Regions from separate parts of the Pseudodonghicola sp. genome, predicted to be linked through region 1. Evidence: riboswitches for the same ligand, from Rfam matches in the RefSeq annotation. Region 1 holds a riboswitch; each other region holds the start of a gene.

Evidence for each region. Region 1 has a riboswitch for cobalamin ahead of ACN0V4_RS12895 (energy-coupling factor ABC transporter permease). Riboswitches for the same ligand answer to the same signal wherever they lie in the genome.
Region 2: linked by a shared signal. The riboswitch ahead of ACN0V4_RS14980 (hypothetical protein) and the one ahead of ACN0V4_RS12895 (energy-coupling factor ABC transporter permease) in region 1 are both predicted to bind cobalamin.
Region 3: linked by a shared signal. The riboswitch ahead of nrdH (glutaredoxin-like protein NrdH) and the one ahead of ACN0V4_RS12895 (energy-coupling factor ABC transporter permease) in region 1 are both predicted to bind cobalamin.

What each region holds. Positions count from the first base shown of each region.
Region 1 is NZ_JBLWVT010000006.1:157,811-162,143, forward strand. It holds gene ACN0V4_RS12885 (cobyrinate a,c-diamide synthase) at 1-1,011, shown strand, start outside; gene cobA (uroporphyrinogen-III C-methyltransferase) at 1,008-1,727, shown strand; cobalamin riboswitch at 1,743-1,942, shown strand; gene ACN0V4_RS12895 (energy-coupling factor ABC transporter permease) at 2,025-2,705, shown strand; gene cobF (precorrin-6A synthase (deacetylating)) at 2,774-3,538, shown strand; gene ACN0V4_RS12905 (pseudoazurin) at 3,564-3,986, opposite strand; gene ACN0V4_RS12910 (ABC transporter ATP-binding protein) at 3,983-4,333, opposite strand, start outside.
Region 2 is NZ_JBLWVT010000007.1:264,495-268,827, forward strand. It holds gene ACN0V4_RS14975 (ATP-dependent helicase) at 1-2,141, shown strand, start outside; cobalamin riboswitch at 2,195-2,391, shown strand; gene ACN0V4_RS14980 (hypothetical protein) at 2,507-2,797, shown strand; gene ACN0V4_RS14985 (DUF1127 domain-containing protein) at 3,154-3,372, opposite strand.
Region 3 is NZ_JBLWVT010000003.1:324,300-328,632, forward strand. It holds gene nrdE (class 1b ribonucleoside-diphosphate reductase subunit alpha) at 1-1,712, opposite strand, end outside; gene nrdI (class Ib ribonucleoside-diphosphate reductase assembly flavoprotein NrdI) at 1,709-2,125, opposite strand; gene nrdH (glutaredoxin-like protein NrdH) at 2,134-2,355, opposite strand; cobalamin riboswitch at 2,476-2,667, opposite strand; gene ACN0V4_RS07325 (hypothetical protein) at 2,768-3,304, opposite strand; gene rnk (nucleoside diphosphate kinase regulator) at 3,937-4,333, shown strand, end outside.

The sequences.
Region 1 (4,333 bases):
GCGGGCAATGGCGCCAGCGCCGATATCGCCGCGACCATGGGCTGGCCGGTGGTGCTGGTGATCGACGTCTCGGGTCAGGCGCAATCGGCGGCGGCGACCGCCCTCGGCTTCGCCCGCTTCCGCCCCGATGTGACGCTGGCGGGCGTGGTGCTGAACCGGGTCGCCAGCCCCCGGCACGAGGCGCTGGTGCGGGTCGGGATGGAGGCCGTGGGCATTCCCGTCCTCGGCGCCCTGCCGCGTCAGGCGGCGGTCGAGGTGCCGGAGCGGCATCTGGGTCTGGTGCAGGCGGAGGAACACGGCGCGATCGACGATCTGCTGGACCGCGCCGCCCGCGCCATCGCCGATCATGTCGACCTGCCCCGCCTGTTGGCCGCCGCCAGCGGCACTACCGCGACCGGCACCGCCAGCACCCCGCCGAAGCCCCCCGCGCAGCGGATCGCCCTGGCCCGCGACGCCGCCTTTTCCTTTGTCTATCCGCATCTTCTGGAAAGCTGGCGCGAGGCGGGGGCGGAGATTCTGCCGTTCTCGCCACTGGCCGATCAGGCGCCCGATGCCTCCGCCGATCTCTGCTGGCTGCCGGGCGGCTATCCTGAGCTTTACGCGGGCCAGCTCGCCGCGGCGGAGCGGTTTCGCACGGGGCTGCGCGCCTTTGGCCAGACCCGGCCGGTGCACGGCGAATGCGGCGGCTACATGGCGATGGGGACCGCACTGATCGACAAGGACGGGGTGCGCCACGACATGGCGGGGCTCCTCGGCCTCGTCACCTCCTATGAAAAGCGGCGGATGCATCTGGGCTATCGTCTGGCGGAGCTTGTCACGTCCATGCCCGGCCACGGCGCGGGCGCCCGCCTGCGCGGGCATGAGTTCCACTATTCCACCATCCTCGGCCAGCCCGACGCGCCCTTGGCCCGCGTCACCGACGCCACTGGCGCCGCGGTGGCCGAGACCGGATCGCGCCGGGGCCTGGCCACCGGCACCTTCTTTCACCTGATCGCGGAGGCCACGGCATGAGCGGTTTTGTCAGCTTCGTCTCCTCCGGCCCCGGCGATCCGGAACTTCTGACCCTGAAGGCGGTCGACCGGCTCAGACGCGCCGATGCGGTGCTCTATGACGATCTCTCCGCCGGGCCGATCCTGGAACACGCGCGCGCGGGCGCCGATCTGGTCGGCGTCGGCAAGCGCGCCGGTCGCCCCTCGCCCCGACAGGATCACGTCAGCCGCCTGCTGGTCGATTACGCCGCCACCGGTGCCCGGGTGGTGCGGCTGAAATCGGGCGATGCCGGCATCTTCGGCCGGCTGGAGGAAGAGCTGATCGCGCTGCGCGCCGCCGGCATCGACCATGAGGTGATCCCGGGCGTGACCGCCGCCTCGGCCGCAGCCGCAGCCGCCGGCATTCCGCTGACCCGGCGCCAGACCGCGCGGCGGCTGCAATTCGTCACCGGCCACGATGTCACCGGCGCCCTGCCCGAAGGGCTGAACATGGCGGCGTTGGCCGATCCCGGTGCGATCACCGCGATCTACATGGGCCGGCGCACCTTTGCCGGCCTCGCCGAGCGGCTGATCGCGGCCGGCCTGCCGGCGGAAACCCCGGCGCTGCTGGCCGAAGGGGTGTCGACCGCCGCCGAACAGCTCAGCCGCCACAGCCTTGCCGGGCTGGCGGCCGATGACAGCGCCCCGGGCGATGCCCCGGCGCTGATCCTTTTCGGACCGCTCGCAGAGGAGGCTTAGACAAGACAGACAGCACAGAATTCGACAGATGACGGTTCCAGCCGGCCCAGGTGGCCGGCGGATGAAAAGGGAACGCGGTTGAAATCCGCGACTGCCCCCGCAACTGTGAGCGGAGAGCCTGCCCGGAACACGCCACTGACCCAATGGGCCGGGAAGGCCCGGATCAGCGCCACGACCCGCAAGTCAGGAGACCTGCCGTCCCAAAACGCCGCAAAGGCGATCCGACCGACCGGCCGACACGGGCTGGACAAACCTCGAACAATCCCCGTCGGGTGAGACGGGAAGGAGACAGTGAACATGCATATCGAACCCGGGCTCGTTGCCGGAGCCAAGATTTTCCTCAGCTACGCCACCGCCGCCGGTGCCGCCGGCTATACGCTCAAGACCGCACTGGACAGTCTGCGCGAAAGCGGCGCCGCCTCGCTGGCGCTGCGCAGCGTGGCGACCACGGCGCTGGTCTTCACCTTCTTCGAAATCCTGCCGCATTACCCCGTCGGCGTGTCCGAGGTGCATTTCATCCTCGGCTCCACCCTGTTCCTGATCTTCGGGGCGGCGCCCGCCGCGCTGGGGCTGGCGCTGGGTCTCTTGATCCAGGGCGTGTTCTTCGCCCCCTTCGATCTGCCGCAATACGGGATGAACATGACCACGCTGCTGGTGCCGCTCTTCGCGGTGCAGGCGCTGGCGCATAAGATCATCGCGCCCCATACCCCCTATGTCGATCTGAAGTACCGCCAGGCGCTGGCGCTCTCGACCGCCTATCAGGGCGGCGTGGTGGCCTGGGTCGCCTTCTGGGCCTTCTACGGCCAGGGCTTCGGGGCCGAGAACCTGACCTCGATCGTCACCTTCGGCGGCGCCTATATGCTGGTGGTGATCGTCGAGCCGCTGGCCGATCTCGCGGTACTGGCGGCAGCCAAGGCGCTGAACGGTCTGCGCGGCAGCGGGCTGGTGACGCGGCGCCTCTATCACAGCGCGGCCTGATCGCCGGTTCCCCATCCCATCGCGCGGCCCCGACCACCCGGGGCCGCGCCCTGACCTCGAGAGCTTTCATGATCGACCTCTTCCTGATCGGCATCGGCACCGGCAACCCCAACCACCTGACGCGCGAGGCGATGAGGGCGATTGCCGGGGCCGACCTGATCCTGATCCCGCGCAAGGGGGCCGGCAAGGACGATCTGGCCGGGCTGCGCCGCCGCATCTGTCAGGAGGTGGCAACCGGCGACAGCCCGCAGTTGCGCGAGTTCGATCTGCCGAAACGCGATGCCGGCGCCCCCGATTACCGCGCCGGCGTCGACGACTGGCACGATGCCATCGCCCGCGTCTGGGCGGCGGAGATCCGCGCGGGCCTGCCGCAGGGCACCGGCAAGGTGGGGTTTCTGGTCTGGGGCGATCCCTCGCTCTACGACAGCACGCTTCGGATCGCCGAGCGGGTGACGGCGGAGCTGCCGCTCGCCCTTCATGTCATCCCCGGCATCACCTCGATCCAGGCGTTGACCGCCGGCCATGCGATCCCGCTGAACCGGATCGGCGCGCCGGTCACCATCACCACCGGCCGGCGGTTGCGCGATCACGGCTGGCCCGAAGGGGCCGAGACCGTGGTGGTCATGCTCGACGCCGGCTGTGCCTTTGACGTGCTGGACCCCGTGGGGATCGAGATCTGGTGGTCGGCCTATGCCGGAATGGCCGAGGAACTCCGCCTCTCCGGCCCATTGGCCGAGATCGGCCAACAGATCGCCCGGACCCGGGCCGAGGCCCGCGCCCGGCATGGCTGGATCATGGATATCTACCTGATGCGGCGGGGCACCTCGGCCTGAGGCCGCGGCCCCGCGCGCTTGTCGGTCAGCCCTCTTGATGCGCCGCCAGGATCTCTTCGAACCGCGCCCGGGCACGGTTCGGCAGCTCGGCGGGCAGGTCGCGCGGCGCCCCCTCGCCCACCTCGATCCACATCACCATGCCCATGGCGAAATGCGGTGAGCATTTGATGCCATAGCGCCCCGGCACCGTCAGGGTGACGATGAAATCCTGATTGATCTTGCTTTTGAACGGCGTGGCCCCTTCGGGGATCATGCCGTCGATGGTGGCGGCGTTGTGGCTGGGCTGTTCGGGGATGAACCGCACGCTGTCGCCGGGCGCGATCCGCAGGAAGTCGGGCTGGTAGATCATCGACCCGTGGTCGTTGCGATTGAACATCCGCACCTCATGGGTTTCGGCCAGTGCCGGGGCGGCGGTCAACAGGGCGAGGGCAAGAGCGAAAGGTTTCATCGGGGTTCCTCCTCGAGACAATGATAACGAAGGACGGTGGCGCCATCGGCGGGATCGCGCAGCGCGGTGGCCCGGACCCGGAAGATCGCGGTCAGCCGCTCCGGCGTCAGCACCTCGGACGGTGGGCCGCAGGCGACCATGCGGCCGCCCTCCATCACCCCAAGCCGGTCGCAGCCCATCGCCTGATTGAGATCGTGCAGCGCCAGCACCACGGTGACCGGCAGCCGGCCGACCAGCCGCAACAGCGCAAGCTGGTGGTGGATGTCGAGATGGTTGGTGGGCTCGTCCAGGATCAGCAGACGCGGCCGCTGCGCCAGCGCCCGGGCGATCTGCACCCGCTGACGCTC
Region 2 (4,333 bases), on a different contig from region 1:
CCCGGCCGAACGAAATCCTCTCGGTCACCTTCACCAACAAGGCCGCCCGCGAGATGAAGGAGCGGGTCGGCCGCCTGCTGGGCCAGGCGATCGAGGGCATGCCCTGGCTCGGCACCTTCCATTCGATCTGCGTCAAGCTGCTGCGCCGCCATGCCGAACTGGTGGGGCTGAAATCGAGCTTCACCATCCTCGACACCGACGATCAGATTCGCCTGCTGAAACAACTGGTTCAGGTCGCCGGCATCGACGACAAGCGCTGGCCCGCCCGGCAATTGGCCGGGGTGATCGACGGCTGGAAGAACCGCGCGCTGACGCCCGACAAGATCCCCACCGCCGACGCCGGCGCCTATAACCACCGGGGCGTCGAGCTTTACGCCCAGTATCAGGAGCGTCTGCGCCAACTGAACGCCGTCGATTTCGGCGATCTCTTGTTGCATATGGTGGTGATCTTCCAGGCCCACCCGGACGTTCTGGCGCAATATCAACGCTGGTTCCGCTATATCCTGGTCGACGAATATCAGGATACCAACGTGGCCCAATACCTCTGGCTGCGGCTGTTGGCCGGGGGGCACAAGAACATCTGCTGCGTCGGCGATGATGATCAGTCGATCTATGGCTGGCGCGGTGCCGAGGTGGGCAATATCCTGCGGTTCGAAAAGGATTTTCCCGGCGCCCATGTGGTGCGGCTGGAACAGAATTACCGCTCGACCCCGCATATTCTGGCGGCGGCCTCGAACGTCATCCGCGGCAATCAGGGGCGCCTGGGCAAGGAGCTTTGGACCGAGGCGGAGCATGGCGAAAAGGTCAGGCTGATCGGCCATTGGGACGGCGAGGAGGAAGCGCGCTGGATCGGCGAGGAGATCGAGGCGATGCAGCGTGGCACCCGGGGGCTGCGCGCCTTCGGTCTGGACGAGATCGCCATCCTCGTCCGCGCCTCGCACCAGATGCGCGCGTTTGAGGATCGGTTTCTGACCATCGGTCTGCCCTATCGGGTGATCGGCGGCCCGCGCTTCTATGAACGGCTCGAAATCCGCGACGCCATGGCCTATTTCCGGCTGGTGGTCAGCCCGGATGACGATCTGGCCTTTGAACGCATCGTCAACACGCCGAAACGGGGCCTGGGCGACAAGGCGCAGCAGCTGATCCAGACCACGGCGCGGGCCAATGGCGTCAACTTGGTCGAGGGCGCCCGGATCGCGCTGGACGAGGGGCTGATCAAGGGCAAGGGCGGCACGGCGCTGCGCACCCTGGTCGATGATCTGCGGCGCTGGGGCCGGATGGCGGGCGACCCCGATCTGTCCCACATGGAACTGGCCGAAATCGTGCTGGATGAAAGCGGCTATACCGGCATGTGGCAGAACGACAAGACGCCGGAGGCGCCGGGGCGGCTGGAAAACCTCAAGGAACTGGTCAAGGCGCTGGAAAATTTCGAGAACCTGCAAGGGTTCCTGGAGCACGTCAGCCTGATCATGGACAACGAACAGGCCGATGCCGACCAGAAGGTGTCGATCATGACCCTGCACGCGGCCAAGGGGCTGGAGTTTCCCGCCGTCTTCCTGCCGGGGTGGGAGGACGGCCTGTTCCCCTCGCAACGCAGCATGGACGAAAGCGGTCTCAAGGGGTTGGAAGAGGAACGCCGCCTGGCCTATGTCGGCATCACCCGGGCGGAGGAGCTTTGCACCATTTCCTTCGCGGCCAACCGGCGGGTCTTCGGCCAATGGCAATCGGCGCTGCCGTCGCGCTTCATTGACGAACTGCCCGGCGAGCATGTCGATATCCTGACGCCTCCCGGTCTTTATGGCGGCGGGTATGGCGCCGCGGCGGCCCCGGCCGCTCCGGTGCGGGGCAGCATCGAATCCCGGGTGTCCGAAGCGAATGTCTATAACTCGCCCGGCTGGAAACGGATGCAGGCGCGCGCCGGCGAACGCAGCATGTCGCAGCCGCGCGAAACCCGCAATACGGTGATCGACGCCACGGCCGTCTCCAGCTTCACCGTGGGAGAGCGGGTGTTTCACCAGAAATTCGGCTATGGCACCGTCACCGGGATCGAGGGCGACAAGCTTGACGTCGATTTCGAAAAGGCCGGGCCGAAGAAGGTCGTCGGCCGTTTCGTCACCGCCAGCGACGATGTGCCGTTCTGACCGTGCAAAAGCGACGCAGGGGCGGTTTGCCAATGCATCGGGTGGTGAATCCTGTAATCTTTCGCCCGTGAGGTGCCCCCTTCGGGGGGAGAATTGGGAAGCCGGTGCAAGACCGGCACTGCCCCCGCAACGGTAAGGATCGGGAAACTCCGGCGAAACCACTGAGAGCATATTCTCGGGAAGGGTCGGATCAGGGCGCATGCCCCCCATTGTCCAAGTCCGGAAACCAGCCTCGTGCCAACGTCAGACCGCGGGCGGCGGTCAGGGCGCGGTGTGGGGCAGCATCCCCGTCTTCCGGCCTTGATCTTTGTCGCCTGCATTCAGCCCCTGCCGCGGGGAGCGGCGGAGAAAGGAGCGGAGATGAAGTGCAATCGGGGTATCGGGCGATGATGCTCGCGGGGATCCTGCGGGCGCTGCGTGATCTGCCTGCGGAGGTCGATGATAAGGTCGCCGCGCGGATGGGATTTCTCGAATGGTTGATGACCCTGCCCGAGGGCTGTTCCGAGGCCGCGGCGGCGCGGGCGGCGGAATGTCGGGCGGCGCCTTTTGCCGCGACTTCGCCTCAGGTGGCGCTGTTTTGCAATCACCTGCGCGCGTTGCAGCGTTGCTCCGACGAGGTGCGGTTGCTGGGACGACCTGGTGGGGGAGGGGCGTGAAGCGGCTGGACGGAAACCGGAAAATGAAAACGGCGGCACCAGGGAGGAGGAGAGGTGCCGCCGTTCTCTTGTAACATCAGGCGCAGGGAGGAGGAGAGCGCCCGATGTATTCGGCTATGTCATTTCCCCTATCGGGGGATGGAGTGGCCGGCGACGCAGGGAGGAGGAGAGCGTCGCCGGCCGATCCAACACCGAACGCAGGGAGGAGGAGAGCGTCCGGTGCATCAGGTTCCGGCATTCGGGGCCGGTATAGGGTGCGGCGACATCAGGGAGGAGGAGCGATGTCGCCGCTATGTACAGACCCTCAAGGGAGGAGGAGATGAGGGCCTGAACCGTTTATGTCCTTCGATGCTCCGTCAGCACACCTTGCGGGAGGCCTGATAGGCCACGCGGCGCAGTTCGGAGCGATGCAGGCCGAGATCGGCCAGCTCTTGATTGTTCAGGGCGCCCATTTCGTTCATCGTCTGGCGGTACACCCGATACCGTTCGATCCGAACGCGCACATTGGCGATCCAAGCGGTCAGCCGACCCAGCAGGGTGGCGTCGTGATTTTCGCTATGCGTCAGAGCGGCCATTGTTCGTAACCTTAAGTATTGTCAGTTCAGCGCCGTCTTGTGGCGCCGTGTTGAGACTGAAAATAGGCAAATGCTGCAATTGCACAATAGCGGAGATGTTCAATGCTGCTATGCAGCAAGTGCATAGATTGATTGCATATTAAATGGGCAGCACTTCTGACGTAAGGTCATCAGACGATCTCGTCATGGGCCCGCCCGCCGTCCCGGGGTGGCTGTGGCCCATGGGGGATGGGTCTGTGAAATAGTTAACGCCTTCGGAGCCCTTTCCGGGAAACGATATTTCTTTCCGGCGCCGATTTGGGTGTCTTCATCCTCGTTGCTTTGGGCTGGCGCGGGAATGGGACGTTTTGGCGCGCTCACCTTCTCATGCAGGCATCGGCGGGGTGATGTGCGCGGTTGGTGTGGGTGCGTGGCAATAATACAACATCGCAAGCGTTTCCGGCGGCATTTTTCTGATTGAAGCTTTCATTGTGCGGCCGGTTGCGCCCCGGCGCCCATCGCTTCCGTCGCCGGGAAGGCGGCCTGAGGCGCACGGTGGGAAATCATGGGAGTGGCGGGAAATCACGGGAACCGCAGGGGGCGAGTGGTCGTTCTGGGGTGATTCGGAGGCATAAAAGGGAACATGTGGGGAACATCTGGCGTGCTGATCCCGGGGTGCAAAATTTTTATGGGAAACCCCGGGATTTGTTGGGAGGGGGTGAGAGAATCAACATCTAGTGGTCCGATTCTCCTTTGCCGCAAAGGAGGCTTATGTGATTCCCGGTCTCTGTGGTCTGCCTTGCCAAAATCCGGTGAATCGGGCAGGTCTCTCCCGGGGTGTCCCGTAAATTCCAGTTGCTTTCCATAAATTCCCATGGCATCCCTTGTTCATCGGATGGAGACGAGGCAAGGGGCGACACAAACAGACCCCGACGCAAATAATAAAAGCAGGTTTCATACAGGCACTTCGCTTTCACCGAAC
Region 3 (4,333 bases), on a different contig from region 1:
GCCGCCCAATCCTCGCGGCTAGGCACATGCACGTCGAATTTCTCGAACAGCGCCTTGACCGTCTCGGTCTCGGGCAGCCAGTCGCGGTCAACGTATTTGTCGAAGAAGGAGCCATCGGCATAGGTCGAGCGTTCGAACCCGGCAAAGCTGCGCCCGCGCTCGCGCGCCAGCGCGTTCGAGGCGCGCAGGCAGTGATAGAGCACGGTGCAGAAGTAGATATTGGTGAAATCGACGCCCTCGGCACTGCCGTAGTGGACCCGCTCGCGCGCCAGGAAGCCGTGCAGGTTCATCTGGCCCAGGCCGATGGCATGGCTTTCGTCATTGCCGCGCCGGATCGAGGGCACCGCGTCGATCGCCGACATCTCGGAGACCGCGTTCAGCGCCCGGATCGCGGCCTCGACCGTCGCGCCCAGATCGCCGCCATCCATCGCCTTGGCGATATTGAGCGAGCCGAGGTTGCAGGAGATATCGGTGCCGAGGTGCTTGTAGCTCAGATCCTCGTTGAACTCCGAGGCCTCGTTGACCTGCAGGATCTCGGAACAGAGGTTCGACATGTTGATGCGACCGGCGACCGGATTGGCGCGGTTCACCGTGTCCTCGAACATGATATAGGGATAGCCGCTTTCGAACTGGATCTCGGCGATGGTCTGGAAGAAGGCGCGCGCGTTGATCTTCTTCTTGCGGATGCGCGGGTTGTCGACCATCTCGTGATACTTCTCGGTCACCGAGATTTCCGAGAAGGCGCGACCATAGACCTTTTCCACGTCGTGCGGCGAAAAGAGGTACATGTCCTCGTTCTTCTTCGCCAGTTCGAAGGTGATGTCGGGCACCACCACACCAAGGCTCAGCGTCTTGATGCGGATCTTCTCATCCGCGTTCTCGCGTTTGGTATCGAGGAAGCGCAGGATATCCGGATGGTGGGCGTTCAGATAGACCGCCCCCGCCCCCTGACGGGCACCGAGCTGATTGGCATAGCTGAAGGAATCCTCAAGCAGCTTCATCACCGGGATGACACCGGAGGATTGGTTTTCGATGCCTTTGATCGGCGCGCCATATTCGCGGATGTTGGTCAGCAGCAGCGCCACCCCACCGCCGCGTTTCGACAGTTGCAGCGCCGAGTTGATGCCGCGACCGATGCTTTCCATGTTGTCTTCCAGCCGCAGCAGGAAGCAGGAAATCAGCTCGCCCCGCTGCGCCTTGCCGGCATTCAGGAAGGTCGGCGTGGCGGGTTGGAAGCGGCCGGCGATGATTTCCTGCATCAGGGACATGGCCTGCGCCTCATCCCCTTGAGCAAGCGTCAGGGCGACCATGACGACCCGATCCTCGAACCGTTCGAGGTATCGTTTGCCGTCGAAGGTCTTCAGCGTATAGCTGGTGTAATATTTGAAGGCGCCCAGGAAGGTCGGAAAGCGGAACTTGGCGGCATAGACCGCATCCCAGATCTGGCGGCGGAACTCGGTCGAGTATTGCTCCAGCACATGGGCCTCGTAATAGCCCTCCTCGACCAGATAGCGCAGCTTCTCTTCCAGCGAATGGAAGAAGACGGTATTCTGGTTCACATGCTGCAGGAAATACTGCCGCGCCGCCATGCGATCGGCATCGAAGCGGATGTTCCCCTGATCGTCATAGAGGTTCAGCATCGCGTTCAGCGCGTGGTAATCCAGACCCTGCCATTCGGCCGGGACCGCCTTGGCGGGGGCGGCGTCGCTCACATCGCGGTCAAGCACTGCGTTTTCCAAAACCTGTCCAATCCCTCAATGACGCGGGCGACATCCGTGTCTGTCCCCGCGAGTTCGAAACGATAAAGCACCGGCACACCACATTTCCGCGCCACCACATCGCCGGCGGAGGCGAAGAGTGTTCCGAAATTGCGATTGCCCGAGGCGATGACACCACGCAGGTGGCGGCGGGTGTCCGGATCATTCAGGAACCGGATCACCTGTTTATGGACCGCGCCCCGCCCTTGGCCATCGGCATAGGTGGGCGTGATCAGCACGAAGGGGGAACGGGGGGCGGGCATCGGCGCCTCGGTCTCGATCGGGATCCGCGTCGCCGTCAGACCCAGCCGGTCGACGAAGCGCCGCGTGTTCCCCGATCGTGAGGAGTAATAGACCAGGCCCCCCATCGGCCGGCTCAGGCCAGAGCGGCGATCTTGTCGGGGCGGAAGCCGGCCCAATGGTCGTCACCCGCCATCACCACCGGCGCCTGGCGATAGCCCAGCTCGGTCACCCGGGCCATTGCCTCGGCGTCCTCGGTCAGATCGACCAGATCGAATTCGATCCCCTTGGCGGCCAGCGCCCGGGTGGTGGCGGTGCATTGCACACAGGCGGGTTTGGAATAGACGGTGATGGTCATGGCAGTGTCCCCTTGCCGATCCTTTGGTTCCGGTCGTTCAGCGCCGGCCAGCAGGGGAAGAGACGCCAAGGGATGCCCCCGAAGGACATCCCATAACACGTCCCGGACCCACCGCCCGGCTTGGTCTCGTCTCGTCCTGGCAGGTCTCCTGACTCATGGCTTATACGTCCGGCCCTCCTTCCCAGCGCGCAAGACGCCAGTGGATATGCGACCAAACCTCACCATTCACAGTTGCGGGGGCAGTGCCGGATTTGCGCCGGCTTCCCTCTTCACCCGCTTTGAATCGCGGGCACCAAGACAACATCATATAGACGCGTATTGGCAGAGGCTGTCAATATCTTGTTTGCGCAAGAGAGGTACCCACTAGAGCCGGTAGGCGAAGGTAAGCCTCATCCCTGAGCGGCACCGACACTCAGGCCGGCAGAATACCACCCTGCCCCGGCACCGCAACCGGCAAGCGGACCGCGACCTGCCCCCGCGGCGCGGCGCGCAGGTCGGTCAACGTCACCTCGGTCAGGCTGCCGTCTGACAGCAGCAGAGGCGCCGTTTCCCCCAGGTGCATGCCGATCAGCGTCGCCCCCAGAAGCGACCGCAGCGGCACCACCCCGGGCTCCTCCCGCAGGCGCACGCGGTAACTCAACCGGGCCAGGATAGGGGGCTGATCGCCGCCCAGCCGATAGCCAAGCACGACCCCGCCGGTGGCGATCCGATCCGTCAGCGTCTCTGGCCCCAGCCGGCGGGCATAGGCGAGCTTTTGTCGCAACAGCTCACCGATCAGCGCGACAACCCCGCTTGGCTGCGCCTGACAGTGTTGCAGCTCACGCTGCATCATCTCGATATCCTGCGGCGATAGCCAAGCCCGCTGCGCCGCCCCGTGCAGCCGCCCCATGACCTCGACACTCAAATCCTCAGGGCCGATCGGCCCCCGATGCTCGAACATATCCTTCATGAGACCCCACAATGCCTTCTGGCGTTGAAATCCTGACTCTAACTATATCTTTGCGCGCCGAAGGAGACCGGCGCCATGATGCGCCCCTGTCTCGGTGCCGGCGGCATATCGAAACCCTATCTCAAAGATACTTAAGAAGTATTCATGCAGTCCTGAATAGGCCCTTCCTTAAAATGGCGTCAATCCGATGACGCCAATGGCATGATACCGTGTCTTTGGGGCCACCAAAATTCCTGTGCGCCGCCCCAGATTGACTTTCGTGATCAGCGTTCCTAGCTTCCAGGCCATGTCGAGACACCCGCATAAGGGCAGGTTCATCCTGTTTTCCGGTTCGCTCCTGAACCGCAGGCTTCCCCGGGCGGTCTGAGCGCACGCGCTATTCCCTCCGTTCGGGGCCCTCTTCCTTCGTCTGGTCCGGCATCAAAGCGGGTCGTCACACCGCAGGGGCAACTCCCCCCTGAGGTTCGACACCTCCCTGTTCATGCGACCTCGCATTAGACCTGCAGCGGCCTGAGTCCGCCCATGATCCGCTCACCCTGACGCTTCGGCTGGCCCGGCCAGCCGCCTGCCCGGCGCGGCCCCACCGTGCCGACATCTCCTTCATCTTCCTCTTCCATCGAAAGGAAACCATCATGCCGGTTTTCACCCCGGAGCCCCTGAAACACGCCACCACGACGCCACCGGCCGTCCGCCCCGCGCGACTGGTCATCGCCGAGGACCAGCTCGAAACGCTCGAGGCGCTGACGACCGGCTTTGCCCGGCGCAACCCGGCGCTGGCCGATCTGCTACTGTCCAGCCTCAGCCGCGCCCGCATCGTAACGCCCGAGCGGCTGCCCGCCGACGTGATCGGGCTGGGCCGCCCGCTGCGCTATCGCGACAGCCTGGACGACAGCGAAAAGACCGTCACGCTTGTCCTGCCCGAACAGGCCGACATCTCGCTCGGGCGCGTCTCGGTGATGACCCCGATCGGGGTGGCGCTGCTTGGCATGCCGGTGGGGGCACGCGCGAAATGGACCACCCGCACCGGCG